2 linked regions of the Cellvibrio sp. PSBB006 genome follow. The protein of the gene in region 1 binds, or shares a complex with, the protein of each later gene. Links are inferred from orthologs where the notes say so. Each region holds a gene or a part of one and is shown on either strand. Other genes may lie near its edges. The genes, in order: ssb and sbcB.

The links.
Region 2: the proteins of ssb (region 1) and sbcB are in contact, whole or in part, in a crystal structure (PDB 3C94), measured with the Escherichia coli proteins. The link is inferred for Cellvibrio sp. PSBB006 from one-to-one orthologs.

The regions. Positions count from the first base shown.
Region 1 is NZ_CP021382.1:2,170,134-2,180,074, forward strand. The notes cover bases 6,597-9,448. They hold ssb (single-stranded DNA-binding protein), read right to left. Parts: upstream 8,374-9,448; coding sequence 7,819-8,373; downstream 6,597-7,818. Other genes in these bases: CBR65_RS08960 (AraC family transcriptional regulator), read right to left, coding at 6,597-6,831; CBR65_RS08965 (SDR family oxidoreductase), read left to right, coding at 7,007-7,741; CBR65_RS08975 (MFS transporter), read right to left, coding at 8,475-9,448. In the rest of the region: tpiA (triose-phosphate isomerase), read right to left, coding at 1-753; glmM (phosphoglucosamine mutase), read right to left, coding at 901-2,238; folP (dihydropteroate synthase), read right to left, coding at 2,327-3,178; ATP-dependent zinc metalloprotease FtsH, read right to left, coding at 3,284-5,203; CBR65_RS08955 (YhbY family RNA-binding protein), read left to right, coding at 5,607-5,909; more of CBR65_RS08960, read right to left, coding at 5,935-6,596; more of CBR65_RS08975, read right to left, coding at 9,449-9,836. UniProt on the Escherichia coli protein: Plays an important role in DNA replication, recombination and repair. Binds to ssDNA and to an array of partner proteins to recruit them to their sites of action during DNA metabolism. Acts as a sliding platform that migrates on DNA via reptation.
Region 2 is NZ_CP021382.1:1,948,679-1,958,712, forward strand. What follows is about bases 2,831-5,775. They hold sbcB (exodeoxyribonuclease I), read right to left. Parts: upstream 5,072-5,775; coding sequence 3,590-5,071; downstream 2,831-3,589. Other genes in these bases: CBR65_RS08065 (methyl-accepting chemotaxis protein), read right to left, coding at 2,831-3,295; can (carbonate dehydratase), read left to right, coding at 5,203-5,775. Also shown: CBR65_RS08060 (substrate-binding domain-containing protein), read right to left, coding at 1-1,161; more of CBR65_RS08065, read right to left, coding at 1,397-2,830; more of can, read left to right, coding at 5,776-5,832; CBR65_RS08080 (4a-hydroxytetrahydrobiopterin dehydratase), read right to left, coding at 5,877-6,248; CBR65_RS08085 (fumarate hydratase), read right to left, coding at 6,411-7,931; CBR65_RS08090 (hypothetical protein), read right to left, coding at 8,140-8,910; sodB (superoxide dismutase [Fe]), read right to left, coding at 9,144-9,728; groL (chaperonin GroEL), read right to left, coding at 9,978-10,034. UniProt on the Escherichia coli protein: Degrades single-stranded DNA (ssDNA) in a highly processive manner.

The sequences.
Region 1 (9,941 bases):
TGCTCGACAAATACTTAAAAATTCTTCGGCATCCAACGAAGCCCCACCGAGTAAGGCTCCATCAATATCCGCCATGGCAAAAAGCTGGGCTGCATTATTGGCCTTAACGCTGCCACCATACAAAATACGAACCCGCTGTCCCACATCACCTAGAAGTTCACGAATAAAATGATGAACTTCCTGCGCTTGTTGCGGTGTTGCTGTCTTACCTGTACCTACCGCCCAGACCGGCTCATAGGCGACTACGGCGCGCTCAAAAGCATCACATCCGACCAACTCGACAACCGCATTCAGTTGCCGATGAATGACGGCTAATGCCTGACCGGTTTCACGCTGCTCCAGAGACTCCCCGACACAAAGGATGGGGATCAATTGTTCACGCTGTACTGCAATGAACTTCTGTGCAACCTGAATATCAGATTCCTGCTGCATCCGGCGGCGTTCGTTATGGCCAACGATGACGTAACGGCACTGCCACTCGGCCAGCATCCGGGCAGAAACTTCACCCGTGTACGCACCACTTTCGTGCTCACTCACACTCTGCGCACCCAGCACAATAGCGGATGGGGCGAGCAACTCCAGTGTGTGTTGAAGGTAGGGGAAGGGTGGACAGACTGCAACTTCAGCCTCGCGCTTACCCTGCCAACCGCTTACTACCTTGGCTAACAGTTCAGCGTTGATGCGCTGGCTGCCATTCATTTTCCAGTTGCCTACAACCAACTGGCGACGCTTGGTGTTATTTGCCTTGTTCAAGCAATACCTCCCCCAAAGCGGGCGCTAATGTTAGCTAAGATGGGTTGAACATACAATCCCATTTTTAACGGCCACGCCCAACTTTCTATCAGTTTATGGTCGAGTCATTCGATTTGTTGCCGATTCAAACCCTTCCTGTTTTGAAGCTTAGTTCAAAACAGTCTCAACCACCGAAGCCAACTCCTGGGCCAACTCTTTGACCTGATTTTTATTTTGCCCTTCTACCATGACGCGCACTACCGGCTCTGTACCGGAGGGACGCAACAATACCCTGCCCGTGCCCGCCAGCCTGCCCTCAATTTGGGCAACGGCACTTTGGATCGTTGCGTCAGCATTAACGTCAATTCGCTTCGCCATATGAACGTTAATCATGGTTTGCGGCAACTTCTGCATACCCTTCTTGGCTTTGTGAAGAGGGACACCCAAGGTGGTAATGGCCAACAATACCTGCAATGCCGCAATAATGCCGTCACCTGTGGTTGTCACATTGCTGCAAACAATATGACCGGAATTTTCACCACCGAGCGACCAACCTTTATCGCGCATCATCTCAATGACATACCGATCTCCTACCTTGGCGCGACCGAAAGGAACACCCAATTCTTTGAGTCCCAATTCAAAGCCAAAGTTACTCATCAGCGTTCCGGCAACCCCGTCACATCCGCCACCGTATTGCTGCTGATGCGCAGCGACGATGTACAGCAGCTCATCGCCATCCACTAATTCGCCTTTATGATCGACGAAAATAACCCGATCACCATCGCCATCAAAGGCAATACCCAGATCCGCACCGACTTCGACAACGTGTTCCTGTAGCGCTTCTGGTTTGGTAGAGCCGCAACTGCGGTTGATGTTGGTCCCGTTAGGCTCAACAAATAATGGGACCACTTTGGCACCCAGCTCGGTAAACACGCTAGGAGCGATGTTGTAGGTCGCGCCGTGGGCACAATCCAGCACAATCTGCAGCCCTTGCAAATTGAACCCCCAGGGCATGGTGCCTTTGCAAAATTCAATATAACGGCCGGATGCATCGGTAATACGCCGCGCCTTGCCCAGACGTTCCGCCGTCACCATGGGCTTTTCCAGCTGTTCTTCAATCAACAATTCGATATCGTCAGGCAGCTTGGTGCCATTGCCACTGAAAAATTTGATGCCGTTGTCGACATAACTGTTGTGGGAGGCGCTGATCACTATCCCGGCCTGGGCCTGAAATGTGCGCGTCAGATAGGCCACACCGGGAGTGGGCATAGGGCCAAGCAATCCGACATCAACTCCCGCATTGATAAGCCCCGCCTGAAGGGCCGATTCAAACATGTAACCGGAGATCCGCGTATCTTTACCGATCAGAATCATATTCGGCCCGGAAAAACGATCCATCAGCACACAGCCCGCCGCCCACCCCAGTTTGAGCATGAAGTCTGGGGTAATGGGAAACTCACCAACCAGACCACGAATGCCGTCGGTGCCAAAATATTTGCGCGTCATAGATGCCAGACTCCGTTCACCTTTATGTTCGGTAAGTATGATGTAGTAGAAAGTGGGGCAGCATTTTACGCAATACTGCAGGTTTTTTTCAGTTATTTTTAATTTGATTGATAGCGGCCATGACGCTCAGCGCATCTACCGTTGCAGCCACATCATGGACACGGATGATGGCTGCTCCGCGCTCAGCCGCCGCCAGCGCCAGCGCCAGACTTCCCGGTAGACGTTCATGAACGTCACGTTTGAGCAGCGCGGCCAACATGGATTTTCGTGAAAGCCCTGCCAGCACGGGATAGCCTAATGCCTGCACTTCCGCCAGCCGGGCCAAGAGTGTGAGATTGTGCTCCAGGGTTTTTCCAAACCCGAATCCCGGATCGAGAATAATTCGTTCAGCGGAAATGCCCGCAACACAGCACGCATCCACCCTAGCCAGAAGAAAATCTTTCACTTCAACGACGACATCATGGTAAGCAGGACGCTCTTGCATATTGCCCGGCTCACCCTGCATATGCATAAGACAGACCGGCAAGCCACTCGCCGCCGCCGCCGCGAGTGCGCCCTCGCGCTGCAATGCGCGTACATCATTGATAATCCCAGCACCAACCGCAGCAGATTCACGGATAACACTGGCGGTACTGGTATCAATCGAAACGATAGCGCCCAATTCACGCACCAGGATTTCTACCACCGGCACCACACGATCCAGTTCCTCCTGCTCAGATACCGGCTTGGCACCTGGGCGGGTCGACTCTCCGCCCACGTCAATCACTTGTGCACCTTCCGCCAGCATCTGCGCACCCTTTTGCACGGCCAGATCCAACGCCAAACGGTTATCGCGATAATAATTGCCACCATCCGAAAAGGAGTCGGGAGTCGTATTGAGAATACCCATGACGACCGGCCTGCTTACATCGAGCCGCCGGGTACCGCAAAGGAGTTGCATCTAGAACCTCGGAAAGCAAAACAAATGAGCTGAGTTTTAATGGCTGCACTATAAAAAAACAACCCCGGAGCAAGCCCGGGGTTATCGTCAGTGAATTTGTGGCAGTTAGTGATCTTTAGCGGGACCGCCAATGGGGCCGGCAGGATTCTCGTCTGAATTCTTTTTACCCTCTCCCGCCGTATCTTTGGGACGCAAATGACCGTTGAAGTCATCATCATGCCAATCCCGTGGTGGGCGGACTTTGCGACGGGCCATCAGATCATCAACCTGTTCAGAGTCGATGGTCTCGTACTCCATCAAGGCATCCTTCATCGCTTCCAGAATATCGCGGTTATCTTCCAGGATTTTTTCCGCACGGGTATAACATTCATCAATAATCCGACGGACTTCCTCATCAATCAATTTGGAGGTTTCATCAGAATACTGCTGGGAAGACATTCCCGGGTAAGCACCTTCATCCTCACCATAATGAAGCGGACCCAACTTGGTCGATAAGCCCCACTTTGTAACCATCCGACGCGCCAGATCAGTAGCACGCTCGATATCATTTGAGGCACCGGTGGTAATCCCGTCGAAGCCTAAAGTCATTTCTTCTGCGATACGGCCACCAAACAAGGTACAGATGCTCGATTCAAGTGAGCGCTTGCTCATGCTGTATTTATCGGCTTCCGGCAAGAATTGGGTCACCCCCAATGCACGCCCCCGCGGAATAATCGTTACCTTATGGACCGGATCGTGCTCCGGTACAAGCCGCGCCACAATCGCGTGACCGGCTTCGTGATAGGCAGTGTTTTCCTTTTCTTTCTCGCTCATCACCATGGTACGACGCTCAGCGCCCATCATGATCTTATCGCGCGCCTTCTCAAAATCCTCCATTGTCACGAGCCGCTTGTTGCCGCGTGCCGCAAACAATGCTGCCTCATTAACCAGGTTAGCTAAATCCGCACCGGAAAAACCCGGTGTACCGCGAGCAATAACCGAGGCGCTTACTCGTTCGTCAATCGGCACTTTACGCATATGAACCTTGAGGATTTGCTCGCGACCACGAATATCCGGCAAACCTACAAATACCTGACGATCAAAACGACCCGGACGTAAAAGAGCACGATCCAGGACATCCGCACGGTTGGTTGCCGCAATGATGATGACACCATCATTGCCTTCAAAACCGTCCATCTCGACCAATAGCTGGTTCAAGGTTTGCTCACGTTCATCATGACCGCCGCCATGGCCACCACCACGATGGCGACCGACAGCATCGATCTCATCAATGAAGATAATGCAGGGAGCCTGTTTCTTGGCCTGGTCGAACATATCGCGCACGCGGGATGCACCCACGCCCACAAACATTTCCACAAAGTCAGAACCGGAAATCGAGAAGAAAGGTACTTTCGCCTCTCCCGCAATAGCCTTTGCCAACAGGGTTTTACCGGTACCCGGTGGGCCGACCATCAGTACGCCGCGCGGAATTTTACCACCCAGACGCTGGAATTTTGACGGGTCACGGAGGTATTCAACCAGTTCCTGCACTTCCTCTTTGGCTTCATCCACACCAGCCACATCGGCAAAGCTGGTCTTGATTTGGTCTTCACCCAGTAAGCGCGCCTTACTCTTACCGAAGCTCATCGGGCCGCCACGGCCACCACCCCCACCTTGCATCTGGCGCATAAAAAACAGAAATACCGCGATGATGATCAGAATAGGGAAGCTGGCGACCAATAATTGGTGCCACAGGCTGGGTTGTTCGATTTCACGGCCTTTAACGGCGACATTATGATTTAACAAGTCGTCTATAAGCTTGGGGTCCTGAATATTAGGACGAATGGTTTTAAAGGGACTGTTGTTGGTGTACAGGCCGTCGATGGTCAGGCCATCAATGGTCACTTCCCGCACGCGATTGTCTTTTACCGCGAGGATGAACTCGGAGTAACTCAAGCTCTCGTTGCTGGAGGTCTTGTTGAAGTTTTCAAACACGCTGAACAGGACCACAGCGATGACCAGCCATAAAATCAGATTTTTTGTCATATCGTTCAAGGACGCTTCCTCAGTCGCACATCAAAAATATTCGCGTTGTTGTACCAGTATAGTGTGGAAGATCAACAGACACACCTAATAGCAAGACGATGATTTGCAAAATTCCGGGCTAATTAACAATAAATTACACAATGTTCCAGCAGGGGGTTTCTCTATTGACGACCGAGAGAGACTTGCCAAAAGCTTTGGCCATCCGCCCGCCAATTGGTTTCACCTATCACCATCAATTGCATTGGTTGGCAGCTGTAATTGTGTCATCCGCTCATAGTGGGGGCCATCCGACGCATTGCAAGCCCAAGGGAAGGAGCCCGGCCCTCATCTAATTAACCCTATCGATAGCTCATGAGCTACAATAACCGGCTTTTTAACCCCCCGGATTTTCTAAGGTAATTGTATGCCCATCAACGCAGATCGCAAAAAGCAATTTCGTACCATTGGCCATCGGCTCAACCCAATTGTGACCGTGGCCGGCAATGGTTTAAGCGAAGGCGTTGTACAGGAGCTGAACCGTGCACTGGATGATCACGAGCTGATTAAAGTTAAACTCGCCATCGCTGATCGAGAAGAGCGCAAGGAAATGGTTGCCCAACTACAGACCTTGCCCCATGTTGAACTGATACAGGAGATAGGCAAAATAGTTTTGCTCTATCGTGCTAATAAGAAGGCCAACCCGAAGCTGTCAAATCTCCATCGCTAATTTACCGATCACCCATATCCCGCTGTCAGTGCGCCCGTGCGCGAATGTTCTCAATATCACGGATCGGGGGCGCGCCAAACATTCTTGAGTATTCGCGGCTGAATTGTGACGGACTTTCATAGCCGACTCGATAGGCCGCATTTGATGCATCTATGGCCTCCGCTAACATCATTCGCCGCGCTTCTAGCAGCCGCAGGCGTTTTTGATACTGCAAAGGACTCATGGCAGTCACCTCCTTAAAATGCGCATGAAATGACGAGGGGCTCATATTGGCGACATCAATCATTTGTGCGATGCCAACAGGCTTGTCGAAATTAAGTTTCAAGAACTCAATGACCTGCGAGATGCGCTGCATATTGCTACCCTGGGCTGCCATCTGGACTATTCGATGCCCATATGGCCCTTTCAATAATCGATAGTAGATTTCACGCTTGATCATGGGTACAAGGAATGGGATATCTTCCGGGGCTTCCAATAATTCAACGAGACGCAAAAGGGAATACTCCAGCGTTACGTCTGCATTACCGACAAACAATCCACGGGCGCTGAGTGCCGGGGGTTCAATATAAGAATTCACTTCCGGAATGAGTTCGCTGATCTCACATAAGTCGAGATCTAACTGAAGACTCAGGTACGGCATCTCTTCACTCGCCAGGACAACCTGCCCGGTTACCGGCAGATCTACAGAAACCACCAGAAACTCCGATGGGCTGTAGCGGTAAACCTCATCGCCCAGCATGACTTCTTTGGCGCCCTGCACAATCAAACAAATAGAAGGTTCATACACCACCGGGATCTTCATGCTCAAGGCGGTAGCCTTGATACATTTCAAACCTGCTATGGCGGTCAGATGAATACCATCACCATCGGAGAATTTATCAATCAGCCGAATCAACTCTGGTTGCCGCCAATTAGTCACCACATTGATTACCTCTATTGCCAGACGATATCGAGATTACAAAAGCCTACAGAGGAAATAAATGACCGGCAAACAGATATGGAGGATTAGGCAATGGTTATGGAGATCCATGCATTAACGAAAGGCCATGCAACCCCTACTCTGACTCCACCAGTTACTACACACCAAGGAGTCAGCTATGAAATACGTTCAAGACAAAGTTATAGTAATCACCGGCGCCAGCAGTGGGATCGGTGAAGCAAGTGCCCGCTTGCTCGCAGAACATGGGGCTAAAGTCGTTCTGGGCGCTCGCCGGACCGAGAGGCTGGAACACATCGCTGCAGAAATCCGTGATCAAGGCGGAGAAGCCGCGTGCATGGCGGTTGACGTGGCAGATCTGGACGCCGTGAAGAGCCTGATCAGTTTTGCGCAGCATACCTTCGGGCGGGTCGACGTTATCTTCAATAATGCCGGTGTTATGCCGCTCTCCCCGCTGAGCGAACTGAAAATAGATGAATGGAATCGCATGATCGACATCAATATTCGCGGCGTTTTGAATGGTATCGCTGCCAGTCTACCCGTCATGCAAGCGCAAGGCGGCGGCCATGTTATCAATACCGCTTCCATCGGTGCCCATGTGGTGGTTCCAACGGGTGCCGTTTACTGCGCCACTAAATATGCTGTCTGGGCAATTTCTGAAGGGCTGCGCCAGGAGTCCAGGGACATCCGCGTCACCACGATTTGTCCCGGCGTTGTGGAGACGGAGTTAGGCCATGACATCAGCGATGAGGCCACTAAAGGTCAACTTAAGGAATGGCGTAAAGCGGCACTGACACCGGACGCTATCGCGCAAGCGGTGCTCTATGCGGTATCACAACCGGACAGTGTAGATGTGAATGAGCTTATCGTGCGGCCAACCATCAGTGCCTTCTAGGCAAGCAGATGTTATAAATTTATTTGAGCCACCAATAAAAAAGCCCTGCTAAGCAGGGCTTTTTTATTTCGAATCCATTAAAACGGAATATCGTCATCAAAGCTGTCAAAACCTGCCGGTGGTTGTTGGGGCGCATTACCCTGCCCAGCCCCGGAGGAGGCATAACCACCACCTTGATTACCGTGTTGAGGTGCTGCTTGCGGGCCACTTGCCGCTGGCTTGGACTGATTATAGTTTTGACCCTGATTGTAACCCTGGCCGTAGTCGCCCCCCATACTGCTACCGGAATTGTCACCGCGGCTATCGAGCATCTGCATCTCATTGGCGACAATTTCGGTGGTGTATCTGTCTGTGCCATCCTGCGCTTGCCATTTACGGGTGCGCAAGGACCCTTCGATATAAACCTTGCTGCCTTTACGCAGATATTCGCCCGCTATTTCACCGAGGCGATTAAAAAATACGACTCTGTGCCACTCAGTACGCTCCTGGGGTTGCCCGGTGTTTTTGTCTTTCCAGGTTTCCGAGGTTGCCACACTGATATTCGTTACCGCGCCACCGGACGGCATATATTTGACTTCCGGGTCCTGACCCACATTACCAATCAGAATTACTTTATTGATGCCACGAGCCATGAAACTTCTCCTCTTGATTTATCGTGTATTCGCCAACGGCGACATTTGCCCTATGAAATTCGGCTGCCACTTTATCACTCGCGACGGCCACAGCGCCAGATTCAAGCCTGGTTTTCCACAATGCCAGTGAGCGCCTGTCGGTCAACCAGACGCGGATCAACCTTGAGGTACACCGTATTTTCAGAGGCGACTACCAACACCTCAGCCACACCCTCTACAGACCGCAATTTCTCCGAGACAATGTGGGGATCCCGGCCTCTCAGTGGAATAAGTACACTGGCCAGGAAACGTGGCGGGCGCATGGACCACGCAACAACCAACCAAGCCAAACCAACCAGGGCAGCGACAGATAAAACTGCTGTCATACCCCAGTGCTGCAATATCCATCCACCAATCGCTCCGCCAGTAAAAACGCCCATTACCTGACTGGTGGCATAGATACCGGTGGCCGTACCCTTGGCTCCTGCCGGCGCAATCTTACTGACCATTGAGGGCAAGGTCGCCTCAAGTAAATTAAATGCAGCAAAAAACAGGAAGACCCCGACCAAAGTTAAAGGAAGATTGGGCGGCACACGCATCAGCATCAATTCCATCAACACCAGTAACGCCACAGCGCCCAAAAAAACCGGTTTAATCTGGCGGCGCTTCTCGGCCACAATGATAAACGGCAACATAACGACAAATGCTGCCGCCAGCAGAGGAAAATACAGCAAGCCATGATAATTGCGCGCGATATTCAATTGCTGCTCAAGGATCAACGGCAACACCATAAAGTTGGCCATCAATACAAAATGTAGCGAAAAGATTCCGAAATTCAGGCGTAATAAATCAGGATTCTTAAAAGTACGCCATAACAAAGCTGGCACTGCGCCGGCCTCACGCTGCCGTCGCGGCGCACTCACGGCCGGAACAGCCTTGAACAGGATGAAAATACCCACAACACCCAATATCGCCGTCAACCAAAAGATACTGGACACACCTGCCCATGCCGCCATCAAGGGGCCGACCGTCAGTGCAATCGAAAAGGAAACACCGATGGATGCACCAATAGTCGCCATTGCTTTGGTGCGGTTTTCCTCAGAGGTCAGATCGGTCAGCAATGCCATCACAGCCGCCGATACAGCTCCACCGCCCTGAAGGAACCGGCCAATGATTAATTCCATTACCGTTTCGGCTTGAGCAGCAATAACGCTCCCCAAAACAAAGATGATAAAGCCGGCAAGAATCACCGGTTTGCGGCCAATGCGATCAGACAAGACACCAAAGGGGATTTGCAGCAGAGCTTGGCTAAAGCCGTACGCGCCCAACGCCAGCCCTAAAAGGAACGGCGTACTACCACTGTAGTCAGAGCTGTACAACGCGAGGACCGGCAACAACATAAACAGACCGAACATGCGGAATGAGTAAAGTGCAGCCAGAGAAATAACGACGCGACGCTCAAAGGGAACCGGAGTTATTTGCACGGATAGTGATGCCCAAAGAAAAGAGGCGATTCTAGCAAGAGCGATGAGCGAGAGGCCAGCCAAATACGCGATTCCCGACCTTATCCACAGAAACACCTCTCCTGA
Region 2 (10,034 bases), 230 kb from region 1 along the record:
AATGGCAAGATGTTCATCCGATTCCGAAATGGCTAACAGCTTCGCCTGACGCACATAAGGCAAACCGATAAATCCGATAGCACCCGGATCTTTCGCCACGTCATCCGCCAAACCGGTACTGGACTCGTAGCGCTTGGCATCCGCTGCCAGTTTGGACTGACGCGGAGCCAGCACAAGACTTTTAAAGGTATCCCAGGTACCAGAATTTTCGTCGCGTGCATAAAGCGTGATCGGTATATCACTGCCACCCAGTTGCGACCAATTGGTGACAGCACCAGAGAAAATGGCGACCAATTGTTGCAGGGACAATGTCGCAATAGCATTTCCCGGATGAGTAATGATCGCCAACCCATCCAGCCCGATCACATGCTCACTCCCGCCATGAGCGAGATCGCCATATTGCGCTTGTAACGCTTGCAGCTCTTCATCCTTGATTCGCCGCGATGACATGCCAATATCCGCAGCGCTGTTGCGCAAACCTTCAAACGCGGTGCTCGAACCGTGCGCATGAATTTCTACAAATACTTTTTTACCCTCAAGCAAACCGCTAACTATTTTCTCTACCGGATTATCACCGACTTCTGTCTTAATCGCGGTAGCCCCCTTCTCCGTCAAATAAGCAGAAACCAGGCGCGGTGCCAGCTTCTCACCGACGGTATTGGAACCGTGCAGACGAAACAAAGGTTGATTCGATGCAACGACCGGCGTTGGCTGAACCGTCGTCGGTGCGGAATTTTTTTGTGCCACTGCTGATTGCGCCAACCAGTGAATACCGTCGCCACCAGGCATCACCGAACGAAACAAAAAACCCGCCAGAAACACCACCAGCCCCACGGCTACGCTGGCCAACGGTGTTAATTTTAACCAATACTTTTTCTTTTCTTTGACTTGCAGACTCTTACCACGACCAACCCCCTCAGCAGAGACCTGGTCATCCTCCAGCTGGCGAATTTCCCACACCAGGTTAGTTAGCTCTTCATGATTTAATTTGAGCGCTTTCTCCAGCAACTCTTCGCGATAGGCCTCGTCTTTAAGCACCATATTTAGCGGAATATGCAGCTTGAATTCGCTCTCGCACAGGCGCTTTAAATTCCACAACCGATCCACCAAGGTGACATTGAAGTGCTTGGGGCCGCGCCCCTGTTTCGCCGTGGTGATCATCTGCTCGCCCCTATCCAAAAGAAAAGGGGCATTTATAGCGTGGTTTGGTGACAGGGATATTGCAGGAAAGGGACAGATATTCGCACAATACAAGTTTGTTGTTAGCCTGTGTATTTAGAAACCCTCAAGTCAGGGATGACTTGAGGGAGCTACAAGGATGTATGTATGCGTTTTCTAAATACACAGGCTAACAACAAACGACTTTCGAAGCACCCGTATGAAAATCATTAAAATCTCACAACGTAAAAGTAGCCACTTTATCACTCAATGCACGCGAGTGATCCTCCAACACCTTCGCCCGCGCCTCGCCGGATTGCGCATCCGTCGCCAGACCATCCGCTACATGCTTGATCGCCGTCATATTCTTAAGCACCTCCTGCACCACATGACTTTGCTCCTCCGCCGCTGTAGCGATCTGCGAAGCCATACTACTGATCACACCGACAGCCTCATTAATTTTATTAAGCGATTGCGATGCATTGTCCGCATTGGTCACACTGCCTGTCGCCAGCTTACGACTGTCATCCATGATCGACACCGCGTTCTGCGCTGTTGCTTGCAGTGACGAAATCATCGACTGAATCTCTTCGGTACTGGCATGCGTGCGTTGCGACAATACCCGCACCTCATCGGCAACCACTGCAAAACCGCGCCCCGGTTCACCGGCGCGCGCGGCTTCAATGGCCGCGTTCAATGCGAGCAAATTGGTTTGTTCGGCAATGCCTTGTATCGTGGCAAGAATGCCGCTGATTTTTTGTGCGTGCTCGTTCAAATTCGAAATAACACTACCTGCCTGCTCCACCTTTTCTGCCAACACAAAAATCGAGTCGCGGGTTTTATCCACCTGGGTTTTTCCGTGTTCAGCGCTGGACACCGATTCATCAACCGAGGTGGCCGTGCGTTCCGCGTGATGCGCAATTTCCTGGGTCGCATTGGTCATTTCGGTCATGGACTCGGTCACCATACCAATCTGTTCCTGCTGCATGCCCAGTTCACGCACTGAGTGCACCGCACGCTCCGCTGTTGAGCGCGCGTTATCGCGCAGCTCATTGGCCTGGCCGCGAATGTGTTCGACCAAGTCGTGCATGTGATCGACAAACAAATTGAAGTTCGCCGCTAATTGCCCTACTTCATCGTTCGAGGTCACTGGTAACCGACGCGACAAATCCCCATCACCGGACGCAATTTCAGAGAGAGAATCCGAAACGTTATGTAGCGGCTGCAGTAAACGCCCGTTAAGCCAATTGATGCCAATCAACGTCGCCACCAGCAATAACAAGGTCGCCATCATTTGACCAATCAATGTGGATTGCACCGGACCCACCAGCGCTTCACGATCCAACAACATCACCAGTACCAGATCAGAGTCAGCAACCGGGTCGGCGAAGATTTGTTTGGTGCGTCCATCAACGGTAATCAGAGTAGAGGCTTGTTGGCCTTGTAATAATTTTTCTACTGTCGATTGGGTCAGCTCCGGCGCAACATCGGTCAGGGGTTTGTTTAACAGGCTTTGATCGCGGTGGGCGAAGACGGTGTTTTTACGGGTGGCAATAAACATTTCACCATCGCCGGGTAATTCAATATCGCGCAATTGCTGCACGATATTATCAAGCACTACGTCCACCCCCAGGATACCCTTGATGCTGCCATCCGGGTTCAACACCGCGCGTCCAAGGGACACGACATTTTTACCGGTGGCGGATGCCACCGAGGGATTTTCCACGACGGTTTTGCGGGGATTTTTGGTGGCGTTGATGTACCAACTCCACACACGGGGGTCACTGTTGTCCGCCGCCATTTGCAGGTTGTTGGCATTCACCAGTGAACCGTCAGCAAAGGCGAGGAAGACATTGTCGACATCGGCCGAGATACGTAACTGCACCAGGTGCGCGTTGTAGCGACTTTCATCCGCCTCGGCGGGAAAACTTTCCAACGCTTTACCTTTGGCAGCAAACCAGTCACCGACGTACTTGGTAAAGGTGGCTGAGATGCCTTTCACCTGTTGGGCGATGTTGGCTTCCATCTGTGTCATGGCGGAGGAGTAGGACAACCAGGCAACAGCGCAGCCAACAAGAACAAGGGATACCGCTACCGAGGCACTTATTTTTTTTCTTAATGACCATCTTGCTGACATACAGCCTCCAACAGTGCGCTTTAGAAGCCTCTCGTTAGTCATGAGCGGCTGATTATTATGTTGTTTTGACTTTTATGGGTGCCGGTCTGGTGGACCGGTTATTTAATTAATAGTCTATTTTGGTAAAAGTTTTGCCCTTATTAGAACAAATCCTTTTAAACATAATTTTTATCACTAAAAACGCGGGGCTTTTATTCAGCATAGCAAAGCTTTTGCATGAAGATTAATGTGCCAGCAAAAATTTACCGTCTTTTTGTCTACAGCATGATGGTTTACTGAATGTGCGCTTGGCACCTACTGAACACGTTTGATCAGGCTATCGGCATAGTTCGCCAAATCCTTTAGCAGCTGCCGCTGGGACGTCGTCAGCTCCTCTGCCGACAGCTCTGCCATACGTTGCTGGAATTGGTCCCACACGATACCGGCTCCAGCCTCGGGATTGGTGAGGCGCCAGCGACAAAACTCACGCCAGCGTTGTGACTCTGTGGGGTTCAAACTGGAAGGGAAATTGCGCGCGCGATAGCGAAATAACAGTTCCGCTAATCGCGTGTCTTTGAAGGGCAAACTTGCTGTGGCCAGATCTTGCGCTGACATAGCGCGAATCTTCTGCATCAGGCGTTTGTCATGGTCATCAAAAAAACCACCGCTGTAGAGCATCTGCTCCGGATCGCTCTGCTCGGCAAATACCTGTTCGCCATATAACGCCATTAACTTGCCACGTAGCGCCTGCTGTTCCTGGAGCGTCAGGTTAACGAGTACTTGCCAATGGCGTTCGTTTGCACCGCGATCAAGTCCCAGACGCTGTGCTGTGGCTTCATCCAGCATATTAGGGGGCAACAGCATGGGCGTCTTGTTGAGGTGGACTTCCTTTAATGCCAACCGCTCCTCACCCTCTGCCAGGTCTTCACGGCGGACAAACAACCGTCGCCGCAAGGCATCAACCGGCAGACGCAGCAAATCACTCGGGTCAGATGCCAGGTTGAACACGATAACGCTGTTTTTGTTTGTCGGATGGAATGCCAGGGGCACCACCAGCGCCGCGTTGCCGTTTTCATTGGGAAATTTGGACGAAATGTGCAGTATCGGTTTGCACTCATCAATGTTGATAAGGTTGCCGGCAAAGCGTTTATCGCGCAGCCGATAAGCGTAGTCATAGAGTTTCGGCTGCTTTTCCTTGATCAGACGAGCGATAGCGATGGTAGCGAGCACGTCGGAGAGCGCATCGTGGGCCGCTTCATGGTTCAGATTATTGGCAGCGGTCAGCATCTCCAGCCGAAAACACGGGCGGCCATCCTCGTAATCGGGCCACTGGATACCCTCGGGCCGCAGGGCGCGGGTCATGCGCACCATATCGATGATGTCCCAGCGCGAATTGCCGTTGCGCCACTCGCGCTCATAGGGATCATAGAAATTGCGGTAGAGCGCGTAGCGCGTGACTTCATCGTCGAAGCGAATCGAGTTATAACCCACGCCGCAGGTACCCGGTTCACCCAACTCGGCGGCGATGGCAGCAACGAATTGATGCTCCGGCACGCCTTTCTCCAGAGCGACTTGCGGCGTCAGTCCGGTGATCAGGCAGGCATCGGGCTTGGGCAGGCAATCCGGCGCCGGTTGGCAGTAGAGCATCAGCGGCTCGCCGATGATATTGAGGTCCTCATCGGTGCGCACTCCCGCAAACTGCGACGGGCGATCCCGGGCAGGCACTTCACCCCAGGTTTCATAGTCATGCCAGTAGAGGGTGTTGGACTGGGTTTTCGATGGGTTGTTAGTATTCACGTGGCCCCGGCTCCTGTTCCTTCGATGGCGCCACTGTAACATTCCAGCCCAAAATAAAAACCCGAAGTGCTTGGTCACGCAAAAGCAATTGCATATACTGCGGCCCGGGTTAACAGCTGACAGAGATTGCCATGACTGATTTGAACCATCTTTTCGAAAACAACGCCCGCTGGGCGGAAAAAATCCAGAAAGAACAACCCGGTTTCTTTGAAGCCCTCGCCAAACAACAAGCCCCTGAGTATCTATGGATAGGTTGTTCCGACAGCCGCGTCCCCGCCAACGAAATTGTTGATCTCATGCCCGGTGAACTCTTCGTGCACCGCAATGTGGCCAACATTGTGATCCACACGGATTTGAACTGCATGTCCGTTATGCAGTTTGCGGTGGAGTTCCTCAAGGTGAAACACATCATGGTCACCGGTCACTACGGCTGCGGTGGTGTGAAAGCCGCTCTGGAAGGACGCCAGTTGGGATTGGTGGATTATTGGGTGCGCGCTATCCGCGACGTGTATTACACCCATAAGGAATTGATCGACGGTATCGGTGATCCCACTGAACAGCTCAATCAATTATGTGAGCTAAACGTCAAGCAGCAGGTAGCGAATGTATCGCATACCAATATTATTCAAAATGCCTGGAAACGCGGGCAGGAACTGACCATTCACGGTTGGATCTACGGTATCCACGACGGCCGGGTGCGCAACTTGATGGAGCCGATCAGCTCTGTTGATCAAGTGCCTGAGCAGTATCGGGTGTATTGATTTAATACGCTTCTGAATAAATGCCCGTGATTAATGACGGGCATTTATTTTTCCCAATCCCGCGCTTCATACAAACGCTCTGTCTTGGCTGCCATCACAAAATCATTTCGATGCAAGCCTTTGATCTTGTGCGTCCACCATTCAACACGAACATTGCCCCATTCCGTCAATAGGGCCGGGTGGTGATTCATACTTTCCGCAAGACGCCCCACCAAATTGGTGAACGCCAACGCCTGGAAGAAATTTTTAAAGGTGTATTCACGCACCAACAGCGGAATGTCCTCTCGCCGAATAACCTGCCACTGCGGGATTTCCTCTTGCAGATCATGGATTTCTTTTTCCGTCAGGCGTGGCGCATCGGCGCGACAGGCTTCGCAGATTTCATCGGCGATCGGTTTATGGGAAGTCGAATTCATTGAAGCCCCCTTTCGTTAGGTATTCATGATGTTTGCAGTGACAGATGCCTTGGGTTGGACTGCATACCCCTGAAAGAGTTTGGTATAGCGGTAGAATCAGCAGTGGCATAAAAAAGCCGGAATAAAATCCGGCTTTTTTATGCATTGGGAAAGTTTGATGCCTTATACGATATTGACCACACCCTCTTCGATCTTCGCTTTCCAGACCTGCGGGCCGGTAATGTGTACCGATTCACCCCGGGAATCCACCGCAACCGTCACTGGCATATCCTTAACGTCAAACTCGTAGATGGCCTCCATACCCAGTTCCGGAAAGCCCAGTACTTTGGAGGATTTGATCGCCTGGGCCACCAGATAGGCAGCACCACCCACAGCCATCAGATACACCGATTGATGATCGCGAATGGCATCAATGGCGGCGGGGCCGCGTTCCGATTTGCCGATCATGCCCAGCAAGCCGGTTTTTTCCAGCATGGTGCGGGTGAATTTGTCCATCCGCGTAGCGGTAGTGGGGCCCGCCGGCCCAACAACTTCATCACGCACCGGATCAACCGGGCCAACGTAATAGATAAAGCGGCCTTTCAGGTCCACCGGCAAGGGTTCGCCTTTCGCCAACAAGTCAGTCATCTTCTTATGGGCGGCATCGCGACCGGTCAGCATCTTGCCAGACAGCAAGATCGTCTCGCCGGTTTTCCAGGTTTGCACCTCTTCCGGAGTTAGGGTATCCAGGTTAACGCGACGCACACCCTCGCCGACTTCCCAGGAAATGTCCGGATAATCTTCCAGCGACGGCGGGGTTTGCAATGCCGGACCTGAGCCATCCAGTGTGAAATGCGCGTGACGGGTAGCGGCGCAGTTGGGGATGATGGCGACGGCTTTGTTGGCGGCATGGGTCGGGTAATCCTTGACCTTCACATCCAGCACCGTGGTTAAACCACCCAGGCCCTGGGCGCCGATACCGAGGCGATTCACCTTGTCATAGAGCTCAATGCGCAACTCTTCCGCGCGATTGCTGGCACCGCGCGCCTGTAGCGCCTGGATATCCACCGGATCAAGCAGCGCTTCTTTGGCCAGCAACATCGCTTTTTCCGCCGTGCCGCCAATACCGATACCGAGCATACCCGGCGGGCACCAGCCAGCGCCCATCTTGGGCACCATCTCCAACACCCAATCCACGACTGAATCCGAGGGATTGAGCATCGCGAATTTGGTCTTGGCTTCAGAACCGCCGCCCTTGGCCGCTACGTGCACATCTACTGTGTTGCCGGGGACGATGTTGTAGTGGATCACTGCCGGGGTATTGTCGCCGGTATTTTTACGAGCGCCGTCCGGGTCCGCCAGAATGGAGGCACGTAAAACGTTATCGGGTTGCATATAGGCGCGGCGCACACCTTCGTTGACCATGTCGGTCAGACTCATTTGCGCATCCCATTGCACATCCATACCCACAGTCACGAAAACGGTAACGATACCTGTGTCCTGGCAAATCGGGCGATGGCCGATGGCGCACATACGGGAATTGATCAGGATTTGCGCCATAGCGTCTTTGGCGGCTTGGTTCGCTTCGCGTTCATAGGCCTGATGAACGGCCTGGATAAAATCGACGGGGTGATAATAAGAGATGAATTGCAGCGCATCGGCAACGCTGTCGATCAGGTCTTGCTGACGAATCACGGTTGGCATAGCAGTTTCTCTGTTAACTGTGTGCGTGAGCTCGATATCAACTCAACGCGGCAGGTTGAAGCTCTGAGGGCTTTTTGGGATGGAATTCGGGCGGCAATTCTACACCAACATAAACAGAATGATGTAGCAAGGTATCCGTCCATGCACCATAAAAAAGGCCGGAAAACGTGAATTTTCCGGCCTCTCATAAGGATTTTCTGCTTGCTGATCAGTTCGCGGGGGCCGCGCCGATGCGCTGCTTGAGCTCCAGGATATCGCGATTGATCGTGCGACGGTAAGCGTCGATAGCCGCGATAGCCTCCTCGTTGGTACGAACCTTTTGCTGCAGTGCCTGCAACGAACTCAGCTGGCCGTCTACCCGGTCAACCTGTTCGGTAAAATCCTGCAAACGCTTGCCCTGCTCTGCAATGCTGAGGACGGCTGAATCAATCTTGGCTATGGCATCGTCAACTGCCGCTTTATTGGCCGCCAACTGCGTATTGAGGCTAGCTGCCGTGGCGTTGGCTTCACTCGCATCTTTTTTGGCAGCGGCCAACTCTTTGGCCAGACTGGCGATATTTTCTTTATTGGCGGCAATCGCCTTGCGGTTTACATCATTCGAAATACCCCACAATTTGCGGATCTCTGAGTCTACCCACTTAAGCTTGGCATCCACCTGCGTAAGCGATTGGCTGGATTCGTCCGAGGTTACGCTCAAACGCCCTTCCAGATCAGCAATACGGGCCTCAGCCTGCTGCAGCAGAGCCTGGGCCTCCGTTAATTTCCAACCAAAGAAGCCCCCGATAGCCACACCAGCCAATGCCAGCAAGAGCGCGATGATTGCTAGTGGACTGGTGCCTGATGACGGAGCTGGCGCGGGAGCCGCAGGCGTCTGTGGGCGAGAGGGTCGAGAGGTATCTACCGCTGCACGGCGCGTGATAGGTTCATCGCGCTCGGGTACAGAGGCATGACCAGACAAGGTTGGTTCTTTACGTTCCATAATCTGCGATTACCCGGGGGAAACTGATGATGAAGCCCGCCAATAGCAGCAAGCCAAATAAAGGCTGCATTTTATAGCAGGTATGGCGGGGGAAAAAAAGTTGAACGACAAATTACATATCAGGATGTTAACTGGTAATACCCTATATTTACCGCCGTAAGACACTGACGACACAGTCTGGTTGCAAAAAAAATCAGGCCCGAAAGCCTGATTTTTTATCACACCCGAAACGCTTATTCAGCGTATTTGGCGTTAACAAATTCCCAGTTAACCAAAGACCAGAAAGCATTCAGGTAATTGGGACGAGAATTGCGATAGTCAATGTAGTACGCATGCTCCCACACATCCACTGTCAGGATGGCTTTGACAGAAGCGTCTGTCAGCGGAGTTTGCGCATTGCTGGTGTTAACGATAGCTACACTGCCATCGGCTTTCTTTACCAACCAGGTCCAGGCAGAACCAAAATTATTGATAGCCGAGTTGGTGAACTCTTCCTTGAACTTATCGAAGGAGCCAAATGCCTTGTTGATGGCTTCAGCTACGGCACCGGTGGCTTCGCCGCCGCCATTAGGGCTCAGGCAATTCCAATAGAAGGTGTGGTTCCATATTTGTGCAGCGTTGTTGAATACGCCACCGGAAGAAGTCTTGATGATGTCTTCCAGGCTCTTGCCTTCGTACTCGGTACCGGGAACCAAGCCATTCAACTTGTCCACGTAGGTTTTGTGGTGTTTACCGTAATGGTATTCCAGGGTCTCGGCAGAGATGTGCGGAGCCAAGGCATCTTTTGCGTAAGGAAGTGCAGGTAATTCAAAAGCCATAATCATTCTCCTTAAGAAGACGTAATCTCAAAATTTCACTTAGCGATTGGCCAAGCACACGAATGTCGCAAAGCGCCAGTTTACAAAGGGCGTAAAGCCTGCTGGCTGTTAGAATTTTTCTGGAAACGAAAGCGGCCCCGAAGGGCCGCCAGTATAACTCACTTCTGTTGCTCGTTAATGCCAGTCCATACGGGTTTGTATGACACAGCACTCACGGCAGAAGACAGCGAATTAATGCTCATGGGCAAATTACATCATGCCGCCCATGCCACCCATTCCGCCCATGCCACCCATATCTGGTGCAGC